One region of the Streptomyces chengbuensis genome, then DNA from elsewhere that is predicted to be linked to it. Evidence: riboswitches for the same ligand, from Rfam matches in the RefSeq annotation. Region 1 holds a riboswitch; the other holds the start of a gene.
What was found. Region 1 has a riboswitch for S-adenosylmethionine ahead of thrC (threonine synthase). Riboswitches for the same ligand answer to the same signal wherever they lie in the genome.

Region 1 (11,297 bases):
GGCCCGATACGAGCTGGCCTACCATCTGCTCGCGGCAGGCGCCCTGTCTCCCCGCGAGTCCCTGGCCCTGGTCGCATCGGTGGCGGAGGATTACTCGCATGAAGATCAGCAGCCCTGAGTACGACCTGAGTGCCGCGGTCTGGCGCAAATCCAGCTACAGCGGCGGCGATGGCGGCAACTGCCTCGAAGTGGCCACCTGGCGCAAGTCCACGTACAGCGGCTCCAGCGGCGGCGACTGCCTCGAAGTCGCCGACGACCACCCCGGCATCGTCCCCGTGCGCGACTCGAAGAACCCCGGCGGCCCGAAGCTCGTGTTCCGGGCCGCCGCCTGGTCCGCGTTCGTGGACGGGGTCAAGGCGGAGCGCTGAACAACTCCACGACGGAGCCCGGGGGTTGAGCCTCGGGCTCCGAGCGCTCTGAAAAGGGAATGGTGAAGGGCCTCAACCCGCCCACCCTCCCCGCTAGTTGACCGCGTGTGAGCCATTTGCCACGGAGGGTCACGACCCTCTAGCGTGTCCGGAAAACGAACAGCCCCCGTCAGGTGCGCCAACACCAGCGGGGGCTTGACCAGCAAGATCGGTAAGGTCGATCCGGATGGCTGACAGCCAGTTTAGTGCTCCCTCCCTGCCCGCGCACGCCGCTCCGCACCCGATGGCCCGCCCCGGCTACGGAAAGCGCACGACACCGGGCCAACCGCCCCGCACCGCGGCGGACTTCACGCACCTCCCACCCCGCGAGGCCGCCGTCGCCGCGTACATCGACCGGCTCGCGGACGGGGCCGACATCTCGGTGAAGACGCTGGCCAAGGTGCTTCCGTACGGGCAGTGCGCGCTGCGGACCGCCCTCAACCGCATCCAGGCCGCAGGTCATCTGCGCCGCGGGCGCGAGCACTTGGCCCGTTCCGGGAGCCCGCGATGGATCACCCGGACGTGGTGGTCGCGTGCGCCTCGGGACGACACGTGGTGGGCGGCGTACCGGCGTGGGGACGTCCCCGAGGAGGGTCCCCGGCGGCCGACGCGTTCCCGGGCGGTGATCCTGCTCGCGGCTCTCGGGCGGGAGACGCCGGCGATGTCGCTGTCCGCCGCCGAATGCGCGCAGCTCGCCCCGCTGGTGGAGGAGTGGTTCGCGCGCGGCGCCGACGAGGCGCACCTGATGCGCGCGCTCACGGCCGGTCTCCCCGTTCCGGTGCATCACCCCGCCGCGCTCGCCCGGACGCGCCTGACCGCGAAGCTCCCTCCCGAGCGACGCCCGGCGCCTCCTGTCCTCCGGGTCCTCGAATGCGGCAAGTGCGGCGCACCGGCACGTGCCGAGGCCCTGCGGGGCGGCGACTGCGCCGCGTGCCGCGGTGAGCCCAAACCGCCGGCCCGCGCCTCCGTGCTGTCGCCGTCCTCGGTACGCGCCCACGCCGCCGAGGCCCGTGCCGCCGCCCGGTCCAACGAAAGGAATCGCACATGACGGTGCAGCCCGTCCGTGCCGAACCGAGGCACGGCGGAGGGGAGCAGGCGACACCATGCCCCCCCTGCCCCCGCTGACACCCCGGACATGTCCGTCGAGGAATTCGAGGAGCTCGCCCGCCGGGCCCCCGAGACGGTCACGCTCGAATACATCAACGCCGACCGGGACACCGACAGCCTCACCGTCCACAGCGAGCCGGACGGCGACACACACCGGTTGTGCCGGTCGCACGAGTACGGCGACGAGGTCGCTCTCCCCTCCCCCGTCGACATCACCCTCGACACCGAGAAGCTCAAGGACCACGCCGGCTGACGTGCCGGCCGGTCCCGCCGCCGAGCCGGGCGGGGCTTTCGGACGGCAGCAGGTCGGCTCCGGCCTCCAGGACGCGCTCCGCCTCCTCGGGGACGAGCGTCTCCTCGATGAAGGTGACGGCCCGGCGCAGCTTGTCCCCGGTCTGGTACGGGAAGTCCGTGCCCAGCATCAGCCGTTCCGCGCCGTACGAGTCGGCCGCCGCGCGCAGGGCGGGCGCGTGGCCGTGGGCGACGGTGTCGTAGGACATCCGGCGGGCGGCTGACGTGGGCAGCTCGATGACGTCGGGCGCCTCCCACGGAACGTGGTCGTCGGCGCGCTGCAGCAGCAGGGGCAGGGCCCCGCCGAGGTGCGCGTGCACGATCCGCAGCCTCGGGAAGCGGCTCGGGACGCCTTCGAGGATCAGGTGCATCGCACAGATCGTGTCCTCCGTCGGCGCGCCCACCATCCATCTCATCCGGTTCCGCGCGATGAGCGGTGAGCCGGCGTCCCGGCCGGCCGGATGCAGACTCAGTACCGAGCCCCGGTGGTCCAACTCCTCGAGGAGCGGCCGGAAGAGGGGATCGCCGAGGCTCCGGCCGAGCACCGACGTCGTCAGCCCGGCGCCCGCCATCCCCAACTGGTCGAGTGCACGGGCGAGTTCCTCCAGCGAGGCGTCCAGATGCGGCAGGGGCAGCGCGGCGAAGGCGGAGAAGCGTTCCGGCCGGGCGCGGACGAGTTCCGCGTAGTGGTCGTTGGCCAGGCGGGTGGCCGTGACCGCTTCGGTCTCGTCCGGGAAGTACGGCGTCTGGGGGGAGACGGACAGGATCTGGTGGTCGATGCCGGCGGCGTCGTTCATCGCGAACCGTGCGTCGAGTTCCGCCGGACTGTCCCCCGCCCCCAGGCCCCGTTGCGTACCGGTGTCGTCCCGGCCGTAGGACTCGAGGAGGCGGAGATAGTCGTCGCTCCACAGGTGGGCGTGCACATCCGTCCGCACCCCTTCAGCTTCCCGCCGCCCCGGACCGGCCGCCACCGGACGGGCGGCGGACACGAACGGGGCGGCCCGGCGGCGCCCTCCCGGCGCGCCCACCCCGCCACCGGGCGTGCGAATCCATTTCCCGTTCTGCAATCGCCATCAACGGTCAGAATCGGACTTTCCGGGTATGCCGTGAGGCGTTGCGGTGAGATGTCCGGATACCGCTGCGGCGGTCACGGCCAGGGGCAGAATCCGTCCGGGAGGCAAGCATGGAAGGCATCACCACGACGGTCTCATCGGAGTCCGATCTAGACACCGATACCGTCCGAACCTGTCATTGCCGGACGATCCCGCGCCCGGGGGGTGGCGTGAGTCCCGTGGAGGAGCGGTTCCGGGGGCTGCTGGAGGCGGCACCGGACGCGATGGTCATCGTCGACGACGCCGGCACCATCCGCCTCGTCAACGCCCAGACCGAAGCCCTCTTCGGCTACCGCCGCGAAGAGCTCCTCGGCCGCCCCGTCGAGATCCTCGTCCCCGGCCGCTTCCGCAACCACCACGCCGCACACCGCGACGGCTACACCCACAACCGCCAGGTCCGCCCCATGGGCGCCGGACTCGAACTCCACGGCCTCCGCAAGGACGGCACCGAGTTCCCCGTCGAAATCAGCCTCAGCCCCCTCGAAACCACCGACGGACTCCTCGTCTCCGCCGCCGTACGCGACGTCAGCGAACGAAAAGCAGCGGAGGAGCGGTTCCGGGGGCTGCTGGAGGCGGCACCGGACGCGATGGTCATCGTCGACGACGCCGGCACCATCCGCCTCGTCAACGCCCAGACCGAAGCCCTCTTCGGCTACCGCCGCGAAGAGCTCCTCGGCCGCCCCGTCGAGATCCTCGTCCCCGGCCGCTTCCGCAACCACCACGCCGCACACCGCGACGGCTACACCCACAACCGCCAGGTCCGCCCCATGGGCGCCGGACTCGAACTCCACGGCCTCCGCAAGGACGGCACCGAGTTCCCCGTCGAAATCAGCCTCAGCCCCCTCGAAACCACCGACGGACTCCTCGTCTCCGCCGCCGTACGCGACGTCAGCGAACGAAAAGCAGCGGAGGAACGGTTCCAGGCCCTGTACGAGCAGCAGCGGCACGTCGCCCTGACCCTGCAGCGCAGCCTGATGGGCACCCCGCCGGCCGTGCCCGGGCTGGACACCGCCAGCCGCTATCTGCCCGCCACCCAGGGCGCGGGCGTCGGCGGCGACTGGTTCGACCTCGTACCCCTGGGTGCCGGACGGGTCGGCATCCTCATCGGTGACGTCATGGGACGCGGCCTGGAGGCGGCCGCCATCATGGGGCAGCTGCGGTCCGCGGCCCACGCGCTCGCCAAGACCGGGATGCAGCCCCGGCAGTTGATGCACGCGCTCGACTCGATCGTCGCCGAGCTCGACGGGCCCGACCAGTTGGTCACCTGCTGCTATCTGGTGGTTGCGCCGGACGCGGGCGAGGTGACCGTCTGCTCGGCCGGCCATCTTCCCGCTCTCGTCGCCGAACCGGGCGAGGGCGTGCGATCCCTGGATGCGCCGGTCAGCGTGCCCCTGGGCGTGGGTGACCATCTGCACCAGCAGACGACGGTGGCCATCGCTCCCGGGTCGAGCCTGATCCTGTTCACCGACGGCCTGATAGAGACACCGGCGGGAGACATCGAGGAGCAGCTCGACGCGCTCATCGACGCGCTCGACCTGGCGTTCGCCTCGGCGCACGACCTGCAGACGGTGGTGGACGAGGTGCTGGCGTCGGTCCTGCCGGCCACCGAGCACCACCACGACGACGTGACGCTGCTCCTGGCCCAGCTGCCGGCGGCCCCGCTGGCCACGGTGGTGACGGAGCTGGCGGCGGCGCCGTCGTCGGTGTCGCGGGCGCGGGCGTTCCTCGCCAAGTCCCTGGTCGACTGGGGCTGTGCCCAGGTCGCCGACGACGCGCAGCTGCTGGCGTCCGAGGTGGTCACCAACGCCATCCAGCACGGGCAGGGCCCGGTGCGCCTGCTGATGCGACGCAACAGCACCGAGCTCACCGTGGAGGTGAGCGACCACAGCCACCTTCCGCCCCAGCCCCGGCTCGCCGCCGCCGACGACGAGTCGGGGCGGGGCCTGATCCTCGTCGAGACACTGGCGGGCAGCTGGGGCGTGCGGCCGACGGACGACGGCAAGACGACGTGGTTCACGCTGCATCTGGGGCCGATGTAGCGGGCTCCTGCTTCTGGGCCGGTCAAGCGGGCCCCTGCCCGGCACACGGACCGTACGCCCGCACCGCAGCGCACCGCTCAGGGCCGCGCCGGGCACAAAGGCCGAGGGCGGCACCCCCGGGATCGGGGGTGCCGCCCTCGGTTCAGGACGGTCGATCAACCTTCAGGTCGATCAGAAGTCCATGTCACCGCCCGGCATGCCGCCCGGAGCGGCCGCGGCGGCCTTCTCCGGCTTGTCGGCGATGACGGCCTCGGTGGTGAGGAACAGCGCGGCGATCGACGCGGCGTTCTGCAGCGCGGAACGGGTCACCTTGGCCGGGTCGATGATGCCCTCGGCGATGAGGTCGACGTACTCGCCGGTCGCGGCGTTCAGGCCGTGGCCCGGGGTCAGGTTGCGCACCTTCTCCACCACGACGCCGCCCTCGAGGCCGGCGTTGACGGCGATCTGCTTCAGCGGGGCCTCCAGGGCCAGCTTCACAGCGGCGGCACCGGTGGCCTCGTCACCGTCGAGCTCGAGCTTCTCGAACACCTGGGAGGCCTGGAGCAGGGCCACGCCACCACCGGCGACGATGCCCTCCTCGACGGCCGCCTTCGCGTTGCGAACGGCGTCCTCGATGCGGTGCTTGCGCTCCTTGAGCTCGACCTCGGTCGCGGCACCGGCCTTGATGACGGCCACGCCGCCGGCCAGCTTCGCGAGGCGCTCCTGCAGCTTCTCGCGGTCGTAGTCCGAGTCGGAGTTCTCGATCTCGGCGCGGATCTGGTTGACCCGGCCCTGGACCTGGTCGCTCTCACCGGCACCGTCGACGATCGTGGTCTCGTCCTTGGTGATGACGACCTTGCGAGCGCGGCCCAGGAGGTCCAGGCCCGCGTTCTCGAGCTTGAGGCCGACCTCCTCGGAGATGACCGTGCCACCGGTGAGGATGGCGATGTCGCCGAGCATGGCCTTGCGGCGGTCGCCGAAGCCCGGGGCCTTGACGGCGACGGACTTGAAGGTGCCGCGGATCTTGTTGACGACCAGGGTCGACAGGGCCTCGCCCTCGACGTCCTCGGCGATGATCAGCAGCGGCTTGCCCGACTGCATGACCTTCTCCAGCAGCGGCAGCAGGTCCTTCACCGAGGAGACCTTGCCGTTGAAGATGAGGATGTACGGGTCCTCGAGGCCGGCCTCCATGCGCTCCATGTCGGTCGCGAAGTACGCCGAGATGTAGCCCTTGTCGAAGCGCATACCCTCGGTGAGCTCCAGCTCCAGACCGAAGGTCTGGGACTCCTCGACGGTGATGACGCCTTCCTTGCCGACCTTGTCCATCGCCTCGGCGATGAGCTCGCCGATCTGGGTGTCGGCGGCGGAGATGGAGGCGGTGGAGGCGATCTGCTCCTTGGTCTCGACCTCCTTGGCCTGGTCGAGCAGCGCACCGGAGACGGCCTCGACGGCCTTCTCGATGCCGCGCTTCAGAGCCATCGGGTTGGCGCCGGCCGCCACGTTGCGCAGGCCCTCGCGGACGAGCGCCTGGGCGAGGACGGTCGCGGTGGTCGTACCGTCACCGGCGACGTCGTCCGTCTTCTTGGCGACTTCCTTGACCAGCTCGGCGCCGATCTTCTCGTACGGGTCCTCGAGCTCGATCTCCTTGGCGATGGAGACACCGTCGTTGGTGATCGTGGGGGCGCCCCACTTCTTCTCGAGGACGACGTTCCGGCCCTTGGGGCCAAGGGTGACCTTGACGGCGTCGGCGAGCTGGTTCATCCCGCGCTCGAGACCGCGCCGTGCCTCCTCGTCGAACGCGATGATCTTGGCCATGTGAAGTGGTCCTCCCGGACTGGGGTGGATTGCTCCGGACCGCGCTGGTGCCCGCGACGGACGGCCTGCACGCCTTGTGGTTCCTTGCCCCACCCGGCCTGCGGACCTCACCGACCCGGTCCTTAGTTGTCACTCTCACTCGTAGAGTGCTAACGCCAATGATTAGCACTCGGACCCGGCGAGTGCAAGGCGCGACCGCGACTCGGGCCCCCGCCGGCACCCGGCGGCCGCGCCCGGGCCCGGGCCCGACAGAGACGCGACCCGGACCCGGCACCGGCGTGACCGCGCACGATGCGGGTACGACCCGGGCGCGATACGACCCGGGCGCGATGCGGGTACGACCCGGGTACGAAGCGCGGCGCGACCGCGCACGACGAAGGTGCGACCCGGACGCGAAGCGCCGTGCGACCGCGCACGACGAAGGTGCGACCCGGACGCGAAGCGCCGTGCGACCGCGCACGACGAAGGTGCGACCCGGACGCGGGACCGGCGTGACCGCGCAGGGCGGCCGCCGGTCCCGCCGCGGTGGAGGCACGACCCTCGCGCGGCGGCGGGTGGTCCGGCCGCGGCATGTGGCCCGGCCCCGGACACGGCGGAGGGTCCGCGCCCCTGGCACGGACCCTCCGTCACGTTGCTGCAGTCAGTCGGCGCTCAGCCGGCTACGCGGACCATGTCCGCCTGCGGCCCCTTCTGGCCCTGCGAGATCTCGAACTCGACTCGCTGACCCTCCTCCAGGGTGCGGTATCCGTCCATCTGGATCGCGCTGTAGTGGACGAAAACATCCGCACCACCGTCGACCGCGATGAAGCCATACCCCTTCTCCGCGTTGAACCACTTGACGGTGCCCTGAGCCATGCCTAACTCCCCTATTACTGGCCCTTGCACAGGACCGCACTTCGCGGACCCGGGTCAGACCTCACCCAGCGGTGTCACCGGTACCCGGAGGGGCATGCGGATGACCCATGGATGTGCGCCGGAACGCGTCGACCGCGGCTGAATGTATCTGTCCAACTGCCGTCTGCAACAGGTCAATCGGACGAGAATTCCGGGCAGGACCGAAAGGATGAATAAGAGGAAATGCGAGCATTCCCGGGCAAGTCGGGCCGGACAAAGCGCACTTACTGCGCATCACGCTCGAGCACTTTGGCTGTTTCTTGTCGTGTGCGCACGCATTCTCATATGCACCTGGCACACGCAGCGGAGGGGGCTTCCCCAACTCTATCGCGCTCAACCATGCAGAAATGCCCCCTCCGCCGAGCTTGCGGAGGGGGCACCACTGCTGACTCTGCGTGGCGTTCAGCCGCCCGCCACCGCGGGGATGATCGACACGCCGGCACCGTCCGGCGTCGCCGTCTCCAGGCCCTGCTCGAAGCGCACGTCGTCGTCGTTGACGTACACGTTCACGAACCGGCGCAGCTTGCCCTGGTCGTCCAGGACCCGGGCCGCGATGCCCGTGTGGTTCTTCTCCAGGTCGGCGATGACCTCGGCGAGGGTGGTGCCCTCGGCCGGGACCTCGGCCTGCCCGCCCGTGTAGGTGCGGAGGATGGTGGGGATGCGGACGTTGACGCTCATACGAGGCCAGCCTCTCGGAAGGAGTCCAGGTTGGGGCGGATGACTGCGGACATACCCGTGGTCGGGGCCACGGCGTCGAGGGTCTTGAGGCCGTCACCCGTGTTGACGACCACCGTGGTGAGGGCCGGGTCGATCACCCCTGCCTCGATCAGCTTCTTCGCCACGCCGAGCGTCGTACCGCCCGCGGTCTCGGTGAAGATGCCCTCCGTGCGGGCCAGCAGCTTGATCGCGTCCACGATCTCCTCGTCGGTGACGTCCTCCACGGCACCGCCGGTGCGCCGGCAGATGTCCAGCACGTACGGCCCGTCCGCCGGGTTGCCGATGGCCAGGGACTTGGCGATGGTGTCCGGCTTCTGCGGCCTGACCACGTCGTGGCCTGCCTTGAACGCCACGGACACCGGCGAGCAGCCCTGGGCCTGGGCGCCGAAGATCTTGTAGGGCCGGTCCTCGACCAGACCCAGCTTGATCAGTTCCTGGAGCCCCTTGTCGATCTTGGTGAGCTGGGAGCCGGAGGCGATGGGGATGACGATCTGGTCCGGCAGCCGCCAGCCGAGCTGCTCGCAGATCTCGTACGCCAGCGTCTTGGAGCCCTCGGCGTAGTAGGGGCGGAGATTGACGTTGACGAAGCCCCAGCCCTCGCCCACCGGGTCGCCGATGAGCTCGGAGCAGAAGCGGTTGACGTCGTCGTAGTTGCCCTCGATGCCGACCAGCTCACCGCCGTAGACCGCGGCCATGACGACCTTGCCCTGCTCCAGGTCGTGCGGGATGAACACGCAGGAGCGGAAGCCGGCGCGCGCGGCGGCGGCGCCGACCGCGCCGGCCAGGTTGCCCGTGGAGGAGCAGGAGAGCGTCGTGAAGCCGAAGGCGCGGGCGGCCTCGATCGCCTGGGCGACGACCCGGTCCTTGAAGGAGTGGGTCGGGTTGCCGGAGTCGTCCTTCACCCAGAGCCCGCCGGTGACGCCCAGCTCACGGGCGAGGTTGTCGGCCTGGACGAGCTTGGTGAAGCCCGGGTTCAGATTCGGCTTGCTCGCCACGTCGGCGGGGACGGGCAGCAGCGGCGCGTAGCGCCAGATGTTCTCCGGACCGCTCTCGATCCGCTTGCGCAGCGCCTCGGGGTCGCCGCTCGGCAGGTCGTACGCGACTTCGAGCGGCCCGAAACAGGCTTCACAGGCGAAGATCGGGCCGAGGGCGAAGCGCTCGCCGCACTCGCGGCAGGAGAGCCCGGAGGCGGGGCCCAGATCGACGGTGTCGGCAGAATCGGTGGTGGTGGCGACAGTCTGCACAGCCATGGAGGCGAGGCCCTTTCTCCTCATCTTCCCCGCGGTGCGTTTCACCGCGAGACGGAATTGGCACCTTCCCAAGCCGTGGCCTCGGCCGCGATGCGCGACGAGATCGGCTGGAGGGTTGCCGGGGCTTCAACGGGCCGTGTCCCTCTGCCCCTCTGGATGAGCGGTATTCGATTGTTTCCGCGACGACCCCGACATGCATCGGCGGTCCGCGTTGTTCAAGACTGTAACCGAACCCCCGGACGCCTGAGACGGTCGTCCGATCCGCGAGATGGAGATCACGTGCTGGAAGAGGTGGAGCGCTGGCTGGCCCGGCGGTCCTGGTCGGTGGCGGACCGGCCACTGGACCGGCTGCTGTCCGCCAAGCAGGACACCACGGTCAGCGTGGTGCTCCCCGCACTCAACGAGGAGGCGACGGTCGGGGAGATCGTCACCGTCATCCGGCGCGAACTGATGACCGACGCGGTGCCGCTCGTGGACGAGCTGGTCGTCGTCGACTCGGGGTCGACGGACCGCACCGCCGAGGTGGCGGCACGGGCCGGCGCCCGCGTCGTGCACCGCGACGCGATACTCCCGCGCGTCCCGGCCGTCCCCGGCAAGGGCGAGGTGCTGTGGCGCTCCCTCCTGGTGACCGACGGCGACATCGTCTGCTTCGTGGACGCCGACCTTCAGGAGTTCTCCGCGGACTTCGTGTCCGGGATCGTCGGACCGCTGCTGACCGACCCGGAGGTGCAGTTCGTCAAGGCGATGTACGACCGGCCGCTCGGCGACACGCCCGGCCAGGGCGGCCGGGTGACCGAACTGGTGGCGCGGCCGCTGCTCAATCTGCACTGGCCGCAGCTCGCGGGGTTCGTCCAGCCGCTCGGCGGGGAGTACGCGGCGCGGCGCTCGCTGCTGGAGCGGCTGCCGTTCCCGGTCGGCTACGGGGTGGAGCTGGGCCTGCTGGTGGACGCGCTGCACACGGTGGGCCTGGACGCGCTGGCGCAGGTGGACGTGGGCGTACGGCTGCACCGCCACCAGGACGGGCAGGCGCTGGGCCGGATGGCGGCGGCGATCTACCGCACGGCCCAACTACGGCTCTCGCGAGGGCATTTGGTCCGCCCGGCGCTCACCCAGTTCGAACGCGGCGAGGACGGGTTCGTCCCGCGGACGCATGCGGTGGACACGGAGGAGCGGCCGCCGATGGCGGACATCGCCGAGTACGCGTCCCGGGCGGGGCGACGCAACACGGGCGCGGCGTAACACGGCCCAGCCGGAATGATTGTCTACATTTCGGACTTATGGGCAATGCAAGATCACAGGGCGCCGGGGTCCTCCGTTCGGTTCGGGCCGTGCCCGGACGGGACCGCACGAGGAGCCGCGGGCGCAGCAGAGGCAATCGGTCCCGGTTCCTCGGGGCCCTGACGGTCGCCGCGGGCGCCGCCGCCGCCACGACGGGCTTCGGGCCGGCGGCCACCGCCCTGTCGGCGCAGACCCCCGATCTCGAGATCACCAAGACGGCGTCGGCGAAGCGGGTCGCCCTGGGCGACACCCTCACCTTCACCATCCGGGCGAGGAACAACGGCGAGCGGGCCCTCCCCGACGTGCGCTTCACCGACGATCTCGGCGGCACCCTCGACGACGCCGTCTACGACCGCAACGCCCGGGCCACCTTCGGCCGGGTCGCGTACAACGAGCCCGTGCTCTCGT
Region 2 (11,297 bases), 1.6 Mb from region 1:
CGCGCGCTCGGCGTCCGCGCGCAGCGCCTCCTCGCCGGCGGCGGCCACGAGCTTGACCCAGCCGACCGGCCGCAGCACATAGGCGGCCGCCGCCACGTCGACGGGATCGGCGGCCGCCGGCGGCGCCCCGGACGCCAGCGCGGCGGCCAGCTCGGGCTGGGCGTCACGGAGCCGTTCACCGACGCGCTGCCGGAAGGCGGGGTCGCCCTCGAGGGCCGCGGCCATGGCGTTGCCCGCGTACTTCGCCCGGCGGGTCGGGGTGAACCGGGCGTACTGCCTCAACTGGGCGGGAAGTTCGTTGACGGTCAGCCCGCCGAAGGCGTCCGAGACCAGCGCGACGACCCGTCGCCGCACGCCCTCCGGCAGCGGGCGGTCGAGCGCCTCGGCGGCGTCGCCGGCACCGGCCGGCCCGGCGCCGCTCTCAGGCTGCTCCACGATCCGTCACCCCACTGTCTTCCCGCGGGTCCGCGCGCCTCCGTCAGGAGCCGCTGCCCGGCCTGTCCACCAGCTCGATCCGGTCCACGGCGTTGCACCAGCGGCAGCGGACCGACTCGATGGTCTCACTCACCACCTCGCGCTCCTCCACCTTGGGCTCCCCGGCGAGATCCAGATGGACGTACTCGACGACCTTGGACGACCGGGTCACGTCGAAGCGGGTGAGGTTGCCGCACAGGGTGCAGCGCCACCGGGTGGTGTCCGTCGGCAGGGGTACCGTCGTCATGGGCCGTCCTCGTCTCCTCGTGCGTACTGCCCGTAACCCTACGACCTCACGGGTCCGCCGTGACACGGCGAGGCGGTCTGCCCGGTTCGGTCCCGGTACGCCATGCTCTGGGCATGATCGATCGGTGGACGACGGTACGGGGCGGGGCGACCGGCCCGGTGGTGACCTACGGAGCGATCGGTCTGTGCTGCCTCCTGTTCGTCCTCGGTCCGGTCTCCGGGCTCAACCCGTCCTACGGCACCGGGGACACCCTCCTCACCGCCCAGACCCTCCACTTCGAGCGCTGGGGCGTGATCCCGAGCGAACTGCTGCAGGGTTCCCCGAGGGCGCTGCTCACCCCGCTGACCGCGCTGTTCGTCCACGGCAGCTGGCTGCATCTGCTCGGCAACATGCTCTTCCTCCACGTCTTCGGCGCGATGGTCGAGGAACGCATGGGGCACGTGGAGTTCGCGCTCTTCTATCTGGGCTGCGGCTATCTGGCGCTCCTGGCGTACGCGGCGGCCAACGCGGAGTCGGACCACACGCTCGTCGGGGCGTCCGGAGCCATCTCGGGCGTGCTGGGCGCCTTTCTCTGCCTCTTCCCGAGGACGCGCGTGACAAGCCTCTACCCCTTCCTGTTCTTCCTGCCGCTGCGCTTCCCCGCCTGGATCGTGCTGATCTTCTGGTTCGCGCTGCAGTGGCTGGCGGAGGCACAGAGTTCGTCCACGGGCCCGGGAGTGGCGTACCTGGCGCATCTGGTGGGGTTCGGGATCGGGTTCCTCTACGCATGGGGCCGCTTCCGGCAGGCCGCTAGAGTGAAAGCCCAAGCAGGGGCCACCGAGGGAGAAAGACAGCCGTGATCACCGCGATCGTGCTCATCAAGACCAGCGTGGACCGCATCCCCGAGATCGCCGAATCGATCGCCGCGCTGGACAGCGTCAGCGAGGTCTTCTCGGTCACCGGCACGTACGACCTGATCGCGATGGTCCGGGTCGCGAAGCACGACGACCTGGCCGACGTGATCCCGGGCCGGATCAGCAAGATCCCCGGTGTCGAGGCGACCGACACCCATGTCGCGTTCCGCACGTACTCCCAGCACGACCTGGAGGCCGCGTTCGCGATCGGGCTCGACGCCTGACTCCACCGCGACGGCGGGCAGCCACGGCGGGGGCATCGGGCCCGGCATCACGGCCACCGCGCCCCGGGCCCGGGCGTACGCCGGCACCACGGTGGGCGGCCGCGCTCCGGACCGGGACGCCCCGGCCCCGCCAGGGCCCATGGACTCCACGGCCCCGGCCCGCTCCTCCCCGGACGGGCACGGCTCGCACCGGGCCGTCCCGGTCGGTCACGGTCCGTCCGGTCGTGGCCCGGCACGGCAGGCGCCGCCCGGACCCGCACAAGGCCCAGGCGGCCCCGACGGGCAGGGCGCACCGGCCCGGCACGCAGGGCACGGCCCGGCCCGGCCCGATACGGCACCGCGGGCACGGCCCTTCGGGCACGGACGGACACCGTCTCGCCCCGGACCACCCGGTCAGCCCACCCCGCTCGGCCCTCTCAGCCGGCCGGTCCGCTCGAGCCGCTCACACGGCAGGCACGCAACGTCCGTCCTCGGTGCGGTAGTTCCACTGCGCACCGTTGCGCACCAGCTCCTTGACCGCCCGTACGAACCGCTCCACGTGCTCGTCCGGCGTACCCGCCCCGAAGCTGACCCGGATCGCGTTCAGCGACCTCTCCCGGCCCTCGGCCACCGCGCTTCGCTCGCCCGTTTCGGCCTCCGGGGCACCGCACTCGCCGACCTCCTGCGGGTCGCCGCCCAGCAGGGTGCGCACCAGCGGGTGGGCGCAGAACAGGCCGTCGCGCACGCCGATGCCGTACTCGGCGGACAGCGCGGCGGCGAAGTGGGAACTGTTCCAGCCCGCCACGACGAAGGAGACGACACCGACCCTGGAGCTCTCCCCGGCGGAGCCGGGATCGTCGTCGCCGAACAGCGACAGCACCCTGACCTCGGGCACCTCGGCGAGTCCCGCAGTGACGCGGGCGACGAGGTGCCGCTCGCGTTCGACGAGGGCGTCGAACCCGGCCTCGGTGAGCGCCTTGCAGGCGGAGGCGATCGCGTAGACGCCGATGACGTTCGGCGAACCCGCCTCGTGGCGCGCGGCGGTGGTGTGCCACTCGACGTCCACGCCCCCGTCGGTCCGGCGCGAGACCTTCCGCGAGGCGCCGCCGCCCGCGAGGTACGGATCGGCCTCCTGCAGCCAGTCCGCGCGCCCGGCGAGCACGCCCGAGCCGAACGGCGCGTACAGCTTGTGCCCGGAGAAGGCGACCCAGTCGACGTCCAGGTCCCGTACGGAGACCGGGTGGTGCGGTGCGAGCTGTGCGGCGTCCAGGACGATGCGCGCGCCGTGGGCGTGCGCCGTGGCCGCCAGTTCCCGTACGGGCCACACCTCACCGGTGACGTTGGAGGCGCCGGTGACACAGACCAGGGCGGGGCCGTGGGGGTCGCGGCCGGCGAGGGCCGTCTCCAGCGTCCGCACCGCTTCGCCCCGGGTGCGCGGGGCGTTCAGGTACGTCACGCGCGCGTTCGCCCACGGCAGCAGGGAGGCGTGGTGCTCGGTCTCGAAGACGAAGACCTCGCAGCCGTCGGGCAGCGCACCGGCCAGCAGGTTCAGCGAGTCGGTCGTCGACCGGGTGAACACGACCTGGTCGTCGGCGCGGCAGTCCAGGAACGCGTGGACCGTGGCCCGGCTGTTCTCGAACAGATCGGTGGACAGCTGCGAGAGGTAACCGGCGCCGCGGTGGACGCTGCCGTAGTACGGGGCGTACGCGGACACGTCGTCCCACACGCGCTGCAGGGCCGGCGCGCTGGCCGCGTAGTCGAGGGCGGCGTAGGTGACTTCGCCACCGGTGACGAGCGGCACGGTGACGTCCCGGCCGAGCACCGGCAACGGGGCGGCACAGCAGGGGTCGTTGTCGACGGGGGCGTTGGCGGCGGGGACGGCGGCGATGACGGTTTCGACGGCGTGCGGGCGCACGGACATGGCGGTATCTCCCGGCAGGTAAGGGCGAAGGGGCGTGACCGGCCCGTACCGCGGTACGACGGCCCACAACGGCCGCTCCGCGTACGGGTGTTGCCTCGACGCACGGCGCAACGGCGCTCGTGCGGAGGTGGAAAAGGGGCCGACGGGCCCTAACGCATTCGCTTGCTCACGGGACAGCTCCCTCGAGGACCAGGACCCCAGGGCTGCGACATTCACCGATGTCCGCGGGGTCCGCGCTTGCCGCGGACCTCGCTGCCCACGGCCTGGTCTTCACCCGGGGCACCCCGCCACGGACGGAGGGTTGCCGGACAGCGGGCCGGGGCCGTAGTCGCTGTCACTCATGACCTTGGGAAGCATCCTGCCACACGTCCCACGGCACGCAAGGCGCAGTCCGCCATCCGGACTGCGCCTCGCGTCACCTCACGCGTTGCTCGCGGCCACCCAGCGGTCGAGCGCCCGCTTCGCCGCGCCCGAGTCGATGGACTCCGCGGCCTGCGCCATCCCGGCCCTGAGCTGCTCCACGAGAGCCCCCTCGCCCTTCCCGAGCGCGGCCAGCGCCGCGGCCGAGTTCAGCAGCACCGCGTCCCGCACGGGGCCGGTCTCCCCCGCGAGCAGCCGGCGGGCGACGTCCGCGTTGTACGAGGCGTCCGCGCCGCGCAGCGCCTCGACCGGGACCCGCTGGATGCCCACGTCCCCGGGGTCGAAGGCCTCCTCGCGCACGGCGCCGTTCCGGACCACCCACACCCGGGAGCCCGCGGTCGTGGTCAGCTCGTCCAGGCCGTCGTCGCCGCGGAAGACCAGCGCGCTGGAGCCGCGCGCGGCCAGCACTCCGGCCATGATCGGGGCCATCCGGGCGTCCGCGACCCCCGTGGCCTGGGCCCTCACCCGCGCGGGGTTGGTCAGCGGACCCAGGAAGTTGAACGTCGTACGGATACCGAGTTCCTTGCGGGCCGCCGCCACGTGCCGCAGCGCCGGGTGGAACTTCACCGCGAAGCAGAAGGTGATCCCCGCCTCCTCGGCGACGGCCGCGACCCGCTCGGGCGTCAGCTCCAGATTGACGCCGAGCTTCTCCAGGACGTCCGAGGCACCGCTCGCGCTCGACGCGGCACGGTTGCCGTGCTTGACCACCTTGGCACCGGTCCCGGCCACCACGATCGCGGACATGGTGGAGATGTTGACGGTCTTGGCGCCGTCGCCACCCGTGCCCACGATGTCGACCGTGTCGCCGGGCACCTCGATCGTCCGGGCGTGCTCGTACATCGTCCGCACGAGCCCGGAGATCTCCTCGACGGTCTCGCCCTTGGCCCGCAGCGCCACGGCGAATCCCGCGATCTGCGCGTCGGTGGCCTCGCCCCGCAGGATCCGGTCCATGGCCCAGGCGGTCGCCTCCGCGCTCTGGTCACGTCCGTACAGCAGGGAGTCCAGCACCTCGGGCCAGGAAAGGCCCGCCGCGGTAGAACCTCCTGCGGGGGTCACAGCGCTCATGGTCGCTCCTGGGTCCGTCCGGATGGGAATGGCTCCCACCCTATCGATCCCCGGGACGGCGAAGAGCCCCGTCCAGCGGATGGACGGGGCTCTCGCCGTGGCGGTCGCTGCGATCAGCGGTGGGGATCAGTGGTGGCCGTGGCCGCTCGTGATCTCCGTGTACTCCTCGACGGTCGGCTTCGCGACCTGGTTGTCCTTGCCGTAGTAGGCCTTGCTGAGCCGCGCCCGGAGCCTCTCGGTGCGCGGCACCTTCCGCTCCACACCGTTCTCGTCGACCGTCGGGCCGATCTCGTGCGGCGTGTACTGCTGGTGGGCGGTGAGCGTGTGCAGGGCCTCCTGCGTCAGCGGCTCGTGGACCTCGACGAACTCACCGTGCGGCAGGCGCTTGATGATGCCGGACTCGCGCCCGTGCAGCACCTTGTCCTTGTCGCGCCGCTGCAGACCCATGCAGATCCGCTTGGTGATGATGAAGGCCAGGACCGGTCCGGCGAAGAAGAAGATCCGGACGAACCAGGTGATCGAGTTGATCGACAGGTGGAAGTGGGTCGCCCAGAGGTCGTTTCCACCACCGATCAGGAGCACGAAGTACCAGGTCAGCCAGGCCACACCGAACGCCGTACGGGTCGGGGCGTTGCGCGGGCGGTCCAGGATGTGGTGCTCGCGCTTGTCCCCGGTGACCCAGGACTCGATGAACGGGTAGACCGCGATGGTCGCCAGCACCAGCGGGAAGATCACCAGCGGGATGAAGACGCCCAGGACCAGGGTGTGGCCCCAGAGGTTGATCTCCCAGCCGGGCATCACACGGATCAGACCCTCGGAGAAGCCCATGTACCAGTCGGGCTGGGCGCCCGTGGACACCTGGTCCGGCCGGTACGGGCCGAGCGCCCAGATCGGGTTGATCGTGGCGATCGCCGAGATGACCGAGATGACACCGAAGACCAGGAAGAAGAAGCCGCCGGCCTTGGCCATGTAGATCGGCAGCAGGGGCATGCCGACCACGTTGTTGTTCGTCCGGCCGGGACCCGCGAACTGCGTGTGCTTGTGGTAGAAGACCAGGATCAGGTGCGCCACCAGCAGCCCGAGCATGATGCCCGGCAGCAGCAGGATGTGGATCGAGTAGAACCGGGCCACGATGTCGCCGCCGGGGAACTCGCCGCCGAACAGGAACATCGACAGGTACGTGCCGACGACCGGGACGGACAGGATCGCGCCCTGCATGAAGCGGACACCGGTGCCGGAGAGCAGGTCGTCCGGGAGCGAGTAGCCGGTGAAGCCGGTGAACATGCCCAGGACGAACAGCAGGAAGCCGAACAGCCAGTTGATCTCGCGCGGCTTGCGGAACGCGCCCGTGAAGAAGACGCGCATCATGTGGACCATCATGGCCGCGAGGAAGATCAGCGCCGCCCAGTGGTGGATCTGCCGGATGAGCAGACCGCCGCGGACGTCGAAGCTGATCTCCAGGGTCGAGGCGTACGCCTCCGACATCAGCACGCCCTGCATCGGGACGTACGAGCCGTGGTACTCCACCTCGTTCATCGACGGGTGGAAGAACAGCGTCAGGTACACACCCGTGAGGATGATGATGATGAAGCTGTAGAGCGCGACCTCACCCAGCATGAAGGACCAGTGGTCCGGGAAGATCTTGCGCATGTTGGCCTTGGCGAGGGAGTAGATCCCCAGCCGGCCGTCGGCCCAGTCGGCGACGCGCTCGCCGGCCGGAGCCTTCCTCTTGTCAGTTGCAGTGCTCATCCGCGCTCCCAGAAGGCAGGACCGACGGGCTCGTCGAAGTCGCCGAGCGCTTCGAGGAAGCCTTCGTCATTCACACCGATCCGCAGCTGCGGAAGGGCGTGACCGGCCGGGCCGAAGATGACGCGGGCGCCGTCGGAGAGGTCGAAGGTGGACTGGTGGCACGGGCAGAGCACGTGGTGCGTCTGCTGCTCGTACAGGGAGATCGGGCAGCCCACGTGGGTGCAGATCTTCGAGAACGCGACGATGCCCTCGTGGGACCACTCGAGCTCGCGCTTGTCCTTGATGTCCTCCGGCTGGATCCGGACGATCATCAGGGCGGCCTTGGCGATCTCGGTCTGGAAGCTGTGGTCGTGCTCGCTGAGGCCCTCGGGCATGGCGAAGGTCAGCGAACCCACGGTCACGTCCTCGGGACGCAGCGGCTCGTGCGTGTTCATGTTGATGAGCTGCTTGCCCTTGGCCCACAGCGTGTGGCGGAGCTTGTCCTCCGGCAGCGGACCGAGGTCGCGCAGCAGCACCACTCCGGACAGCGGCACCATGGCCAGCGCACCGAAGAGGGTGTTGCGGATCAGCTTGCGCCGGCCGAAGCCGGACTCCTCCGCACCCGCGGCGAAGTCGGCCAGAACCTTGGCCTTGACCTCCGGCGGGGCCTCGATCGGGTGACGCTCGTCCACCAGCTCCTGGTCGGACATCAGGGTGCGGGCCCAGTGGACCGCGCCCGCGCCGATGCAGAACAGGGCCACACCGAGGGTCACGCCCAGCGCGAAGTTCAGCGCGCTGACGTGACCGAACGGCCAGATGTAGACGATCTTGTCGACCGGGAAGATCACGTACGCCGCGATGAACGCGACCGTCGACAGCATCGACACGGTGAACAGCAGGGCGACCGTGCGCTCGGACCGCTTGGCGGCCCGCTCGTCGATGTCCTGGATCCGCGGCCGGTGGGCCGGGAGGCCCGGGTCGGCGAAGGGGTCCTTCGTCGCCACGGCGCCGTGCGCGTGGTCCTGCTCGGAGGGCAGGGTCTCTTCGGGAATGTCTTGGCTACTCATGACTTCTTGGCCTTAGCGGTGTGGGCCGCGACCCAGATGGCAGTGGCGATCAGCGCACCCAGACCGAACACCCAGGCGAACAGTCCCTCGCTGACGGGACCGAGCCCACCGAGGCTCAGTCCGCCCGGGGTCTCCGCCTCGCCGCTGTTCACCGTCTGGATGTACGCGATGATGTCGCGCTTCTCCTGCTCCGGCATCGTCGTGTCGGGGAAGGACGGCATGTTCTGCGGGCCGGTCTGCATGGCCTCGTAGATGTGCTTCGGGCTCACGCCCTCGAGGTTCGGGGCGTACTTGCCGTTCGTCAGCGCACCGCCCTCACCCGTGAAGTTGTGGCACTGGGCGCAGTTGGTGCGGAAGAGGTCACCGCCGCGGGCGATGTTGGCACCCTCGGGGTTGTACTGCTTCTCGGTCGGCGTGACCGGACCCGGGCCCAGGGAGGAGATGTACGCCGCGAGCTGGTCGATCTCGGCCTGCGAGTAGATGTTCTTCTTCTTCGGCACCTGGGCGCCCGGCTGCTGGGCGGGCATACGGCCGGTGCCGACCTGGAAGTCCACAGCGGCAGAACCCACGCCGATCAGGGACGGCCCGTCGGAGGTGCCCTGACCGCCGGTTCCGTGGCAGCTGGCGCAGCCGACGGTGTAGAGCTTCTTGCCCTCCTCGATGGCGAGGGACTGGGCGGTTTCATCGGCCTGCGCCTTGTCCGCGGGTGCGAACGCGGCGTACAGCCCCCCAGTGGCCGCCAGCGCGAGGAGTAGGACGACGACCGCCGCCAGAGGATGGCGTCGTCGTGCGGAGAGCTTTTTCACGGATTACCCCGGTGTCAGGATCTTCTGCGTCGATGCTTCTGGAAGGTGTGCGGGTACGGAGCCCGGCTACTTGATCATGTAGATCGTGGCGAAGAGGCCGATCCAGACGACATCGACGAAGTGCCAGTAGTAGGACACGACGATGGCGGCGGTTGCCTGCTCGTGGGTGAATCTCCGGGCCGCGTACGTCCTGCCGAGAACGAGCAGGAAGGCGATGAGACCGCCCGTCACGTGCAGACCGTGGAAGCCGGTGGTCAGGTAGAAGACCGAGCCGTACGGGTCCGACGAGAGCGAGAGACCCTCGTGCTTGACCAGCTCGGTGTACTCGAACACCTGGCCGCCGATGAAGATCGCACCCATCACGAACGTGATCACGAACCAGGTGCGGAGCTTCTTCACGTCACCGCGCTCGGCGGCGAAGACGCCGAGCTGGCAGGTGAGGGAGGAGAGCACCAGGATCGTGGTGTTGGTCGCCGAGAAGGGGAAGTTCAGGGTCGAAGCCCGTTCTGCCCAGTACTCGGCACCCGTCACCGATCGCAGGGTGAAGTACATCGCGAAGAGGGCCGCGAAGAACATCAGCTCGGAACTCAGCCAGATGATGGTTCCGACGCTGGTGAGGTTCGGCCGATTGACCGACGGGTGCGCGTGCCCGGTTTCTACTGTCGTTGCTGTCGCCACGACCGACATTATGTCGGTCGCTTATCCAGCCCTCACTCCGGGGGGTGCCGTTCGGTGTGTCAGTGAGTCGTGTCCAGCCCGAACGGCCCATCAAAAGCAGTCATTGAGCCGGTACGAGCGGTGCTGAGCGGGCCCGGTGAGGAGTAGCATCCGGCGCATCGGTGCAGCCCCGTTCTCCCCGACGAACCCGGAGGAACAATGCAGTCGACCGCCACGGTGCTGGTGTACAGCGACAACGCCGGCACCCGCGAACAGGTGCGGCTCGCCACGGGCCGCCGCCCGGCCGCCGACGTTCCCGCGGTCGAGTTCATCGAGTGCGCGACCCTGCCCGCGGTGCTCAAGGAGCTGGACAAGGGCGGGATCGACGTCTGCGTGCTCGACGGCGAGGCGGTGCCCGCCGGCGGCATGGGCGTGTGCAGGCAGCTCAAGGACGAGATCTTCCGCTGCCCGCCGGTCCTGGTGCTGATGGGGCGCCCGCAGGACGCCTGGCTGGCCACCTGGAGCCGCGCGGACGCCGCGGTGACGCTCCCCGTCGACCCGGTGGAGTTCGCCGACGCCCTGGCCGGCCTGCTGCGCGGAGGACGGGCCGCGGCCTGAGGCCGGGGCCCGTCCCGCTCGCCTCAGACCCGGGGGCGCAGCCGTGCGACGTCGGCCGCGCTGCTGCCGTCCCGGGTGCCCTCCAGCAGCGCGCTGCCGGCGCGCCATTCGTCCCATTCGAGGTTCCAGTCGCCGAAGCCGTTCCCGAACGGGTCCATCGGGGCACCCAGGCTGTTGACGACCTTGACGATGTCACCCTCACGGACGGTCCTGAAGAACCAGGCCGCGTTGCCGGTGGACATGCCGGTGCAGCCGTGGCTGACGTTCGCGTACCCCTGGGAGCCGACGGACCACGGCGCGGCGTGGACGTACTCACCGCTCCAGGTGACCCGCGTCGCGTAGTAGACGGGCAGGTCGTAGGACTCCGCGCTGCCCACCGGGATGCCGATGCTGGTACCGCGCATACGGACGAAGTACTCCTTGCCGAGCACCACCTTGACGCCGTTGCGCGTGGAGAAGCCCGGCTTGCCGGTGGTCACCGGAATGGTGTTGATCACTTCCCCGTTGCGCTTGACCGTCATCTGGTGCGTGGAGGCGTCGGTGACGGCCTCCACGCGGTCGCCGATGGTCAGCTTCAGGGGCTTCGTGGGACCGCCGTACAGCCGGTCTCCGACCTTCACGCCGTCCAGGTTGCTGCGCACCTCGACGGAGGCGCCGGCGGGCCAGTACTCCTTCGGGCGGTAGTGCAGCTTCTTGTCGTCCACCCAGTGCCAGGCGCCCTCGACCTCGGGGGACGAGGTGACCTTGAGGGACCGTTCGACCGCGGCCCGGTCGGCCTTGGCTGCCACGGGGTGGTTGAGCTCGGCGATGACGGGCTGGCCGACCCCGTACGTGCCCGTCTTCGGACCCAGTTCCACGCCCAGGAGCCGCTTCGGGGAGGCGGTCTCGAAAGTGAGCGTACGGACGCCGGGAGCGCCGCCGCCGTTCTCCGTGGAGACCTTGACGGTGTAGCGCGTTCCGGCCGCGAGAGGGCCCGTGGAGCGCCATCTCGCCCCGTTCGCGGAGAGTTCGCCCGCCAGATAGCGACCGGCGGTGTCGACGGCGGTGACGTCCGTGATCCGGCCGTCCTTGCCCTTGGCGGTGACCACCAGGGGCTTGTCCGGATCCGCCTTGGTGCCCGAGGGGGGCGCGTTGAAGGCGACCTGACGCGCCGCGTCGTACGGCCTCGCCGACAACGGGTGGCTGTCCTGGCCGCTGC

Region 2: another riboswitch for S-adenosylmethionine. It lies ahead of QRN89_RS08960 (aminotransferase class V-fold PLP-dependent enzyme); the one in region 1 lies ahead of thrC (threonine synthase).

What each region holds. Positions count from the first base shown of each region.
Region 1 covers NZ_CP129137.1:3,592,930-3,604,226, forward strand. Annotated here, with positions in the region: gene QRN89_RS15835 (helix-turn-helix domain-containing protein) at 1-118, shown strand, start outside; gene QRN89_RS15840 (DUF397 domain-containing protein) at 99-368, shown strand; gene QRN89_RS15845 (hypothetical protein) at 595-1,455, shown strand; gene QRN89_RS15850 (hypothetical protein) at 1,543-1,767, shown strand; gene QRN89_RS15855 (amidohydrolase family protein) at 1,748-2,740, opposite strand; gene QRN89_RS15860 (PAS domain S-box protein) at 3,097-4,956, shown strand; gene groL (chaperonin GroEL) at 5,128-6,750, opposite strand; gene QRN89_RS15870 (cold-shock protein) at 7,402-7,605, opposite strand; gene QRN89_RS15875 (MoaD/ThiS family protein) at 8,047-8,322, opposite strand; gene thrC (threonine synthase) at 8,319-9,611, opposite strand; SAM riboswitch class I at 9,629-9,774, opposite strand; gene QRN89_RS15885 (glucosyl-3-phosphoglycerate synthase) at 9,891-10,850, shown strand; gene QRN89_RS15890 (DUF7927 domain-containing protein) at 10,940-11,297, shown strand, end outside.
Region 2 covers NZ_CP129137.1:2,006,117-2,017,413, forward strand. Annotated here, with positions in the region: gene QRN89_RS08940 (NYN domain-containing protein) at 1-435, opposite strand, end outside; gene QRN89_RS08945 (hypothetical protein) at 479-721, opposite strand; gene QRN89_RS08950 (rhomboid family intramembrane serine protease) at 835-1,560, shown strand; gene QRN89_RS08955 (Lrp/AsnC family transcriptional regulator) at 1,557-1,838, shown strand; gene QRN89_RS08960 (aminotransferase class V-fold PLP-dependent enzyme) at 2,281-3,738, opposite strand; SAM riboswitch class IV at 3,967-4,084, opposite strand; gene trpD (anthranilate phosphoribosyltransferase) at 4,159-5,223, opposite strand; gene qcrB (cytochrome bc1 complex cytochrome b subunit) at 5,350-6,972, opposite strand; gene qcrA (cytochrome bc1 complex Rieske iron-sulfur subunit) at 6,969-8,018, opposite strand; gene qcrC (cytochrome bc1 complex diheme cytochrome c subunit) at 8,015-8,824, opposite strand; gene ctaE (aa3-type cytochrome oxidase subunit III) at 8,891-9,511, opposite strand; gene QRN89_RS08990 (hypothetical protein) at 9,701-10,099, shown strand; gene QRN89_RS08995 (L,D-transpeptidase) at 10,123-11,297, opposite strand, start outside.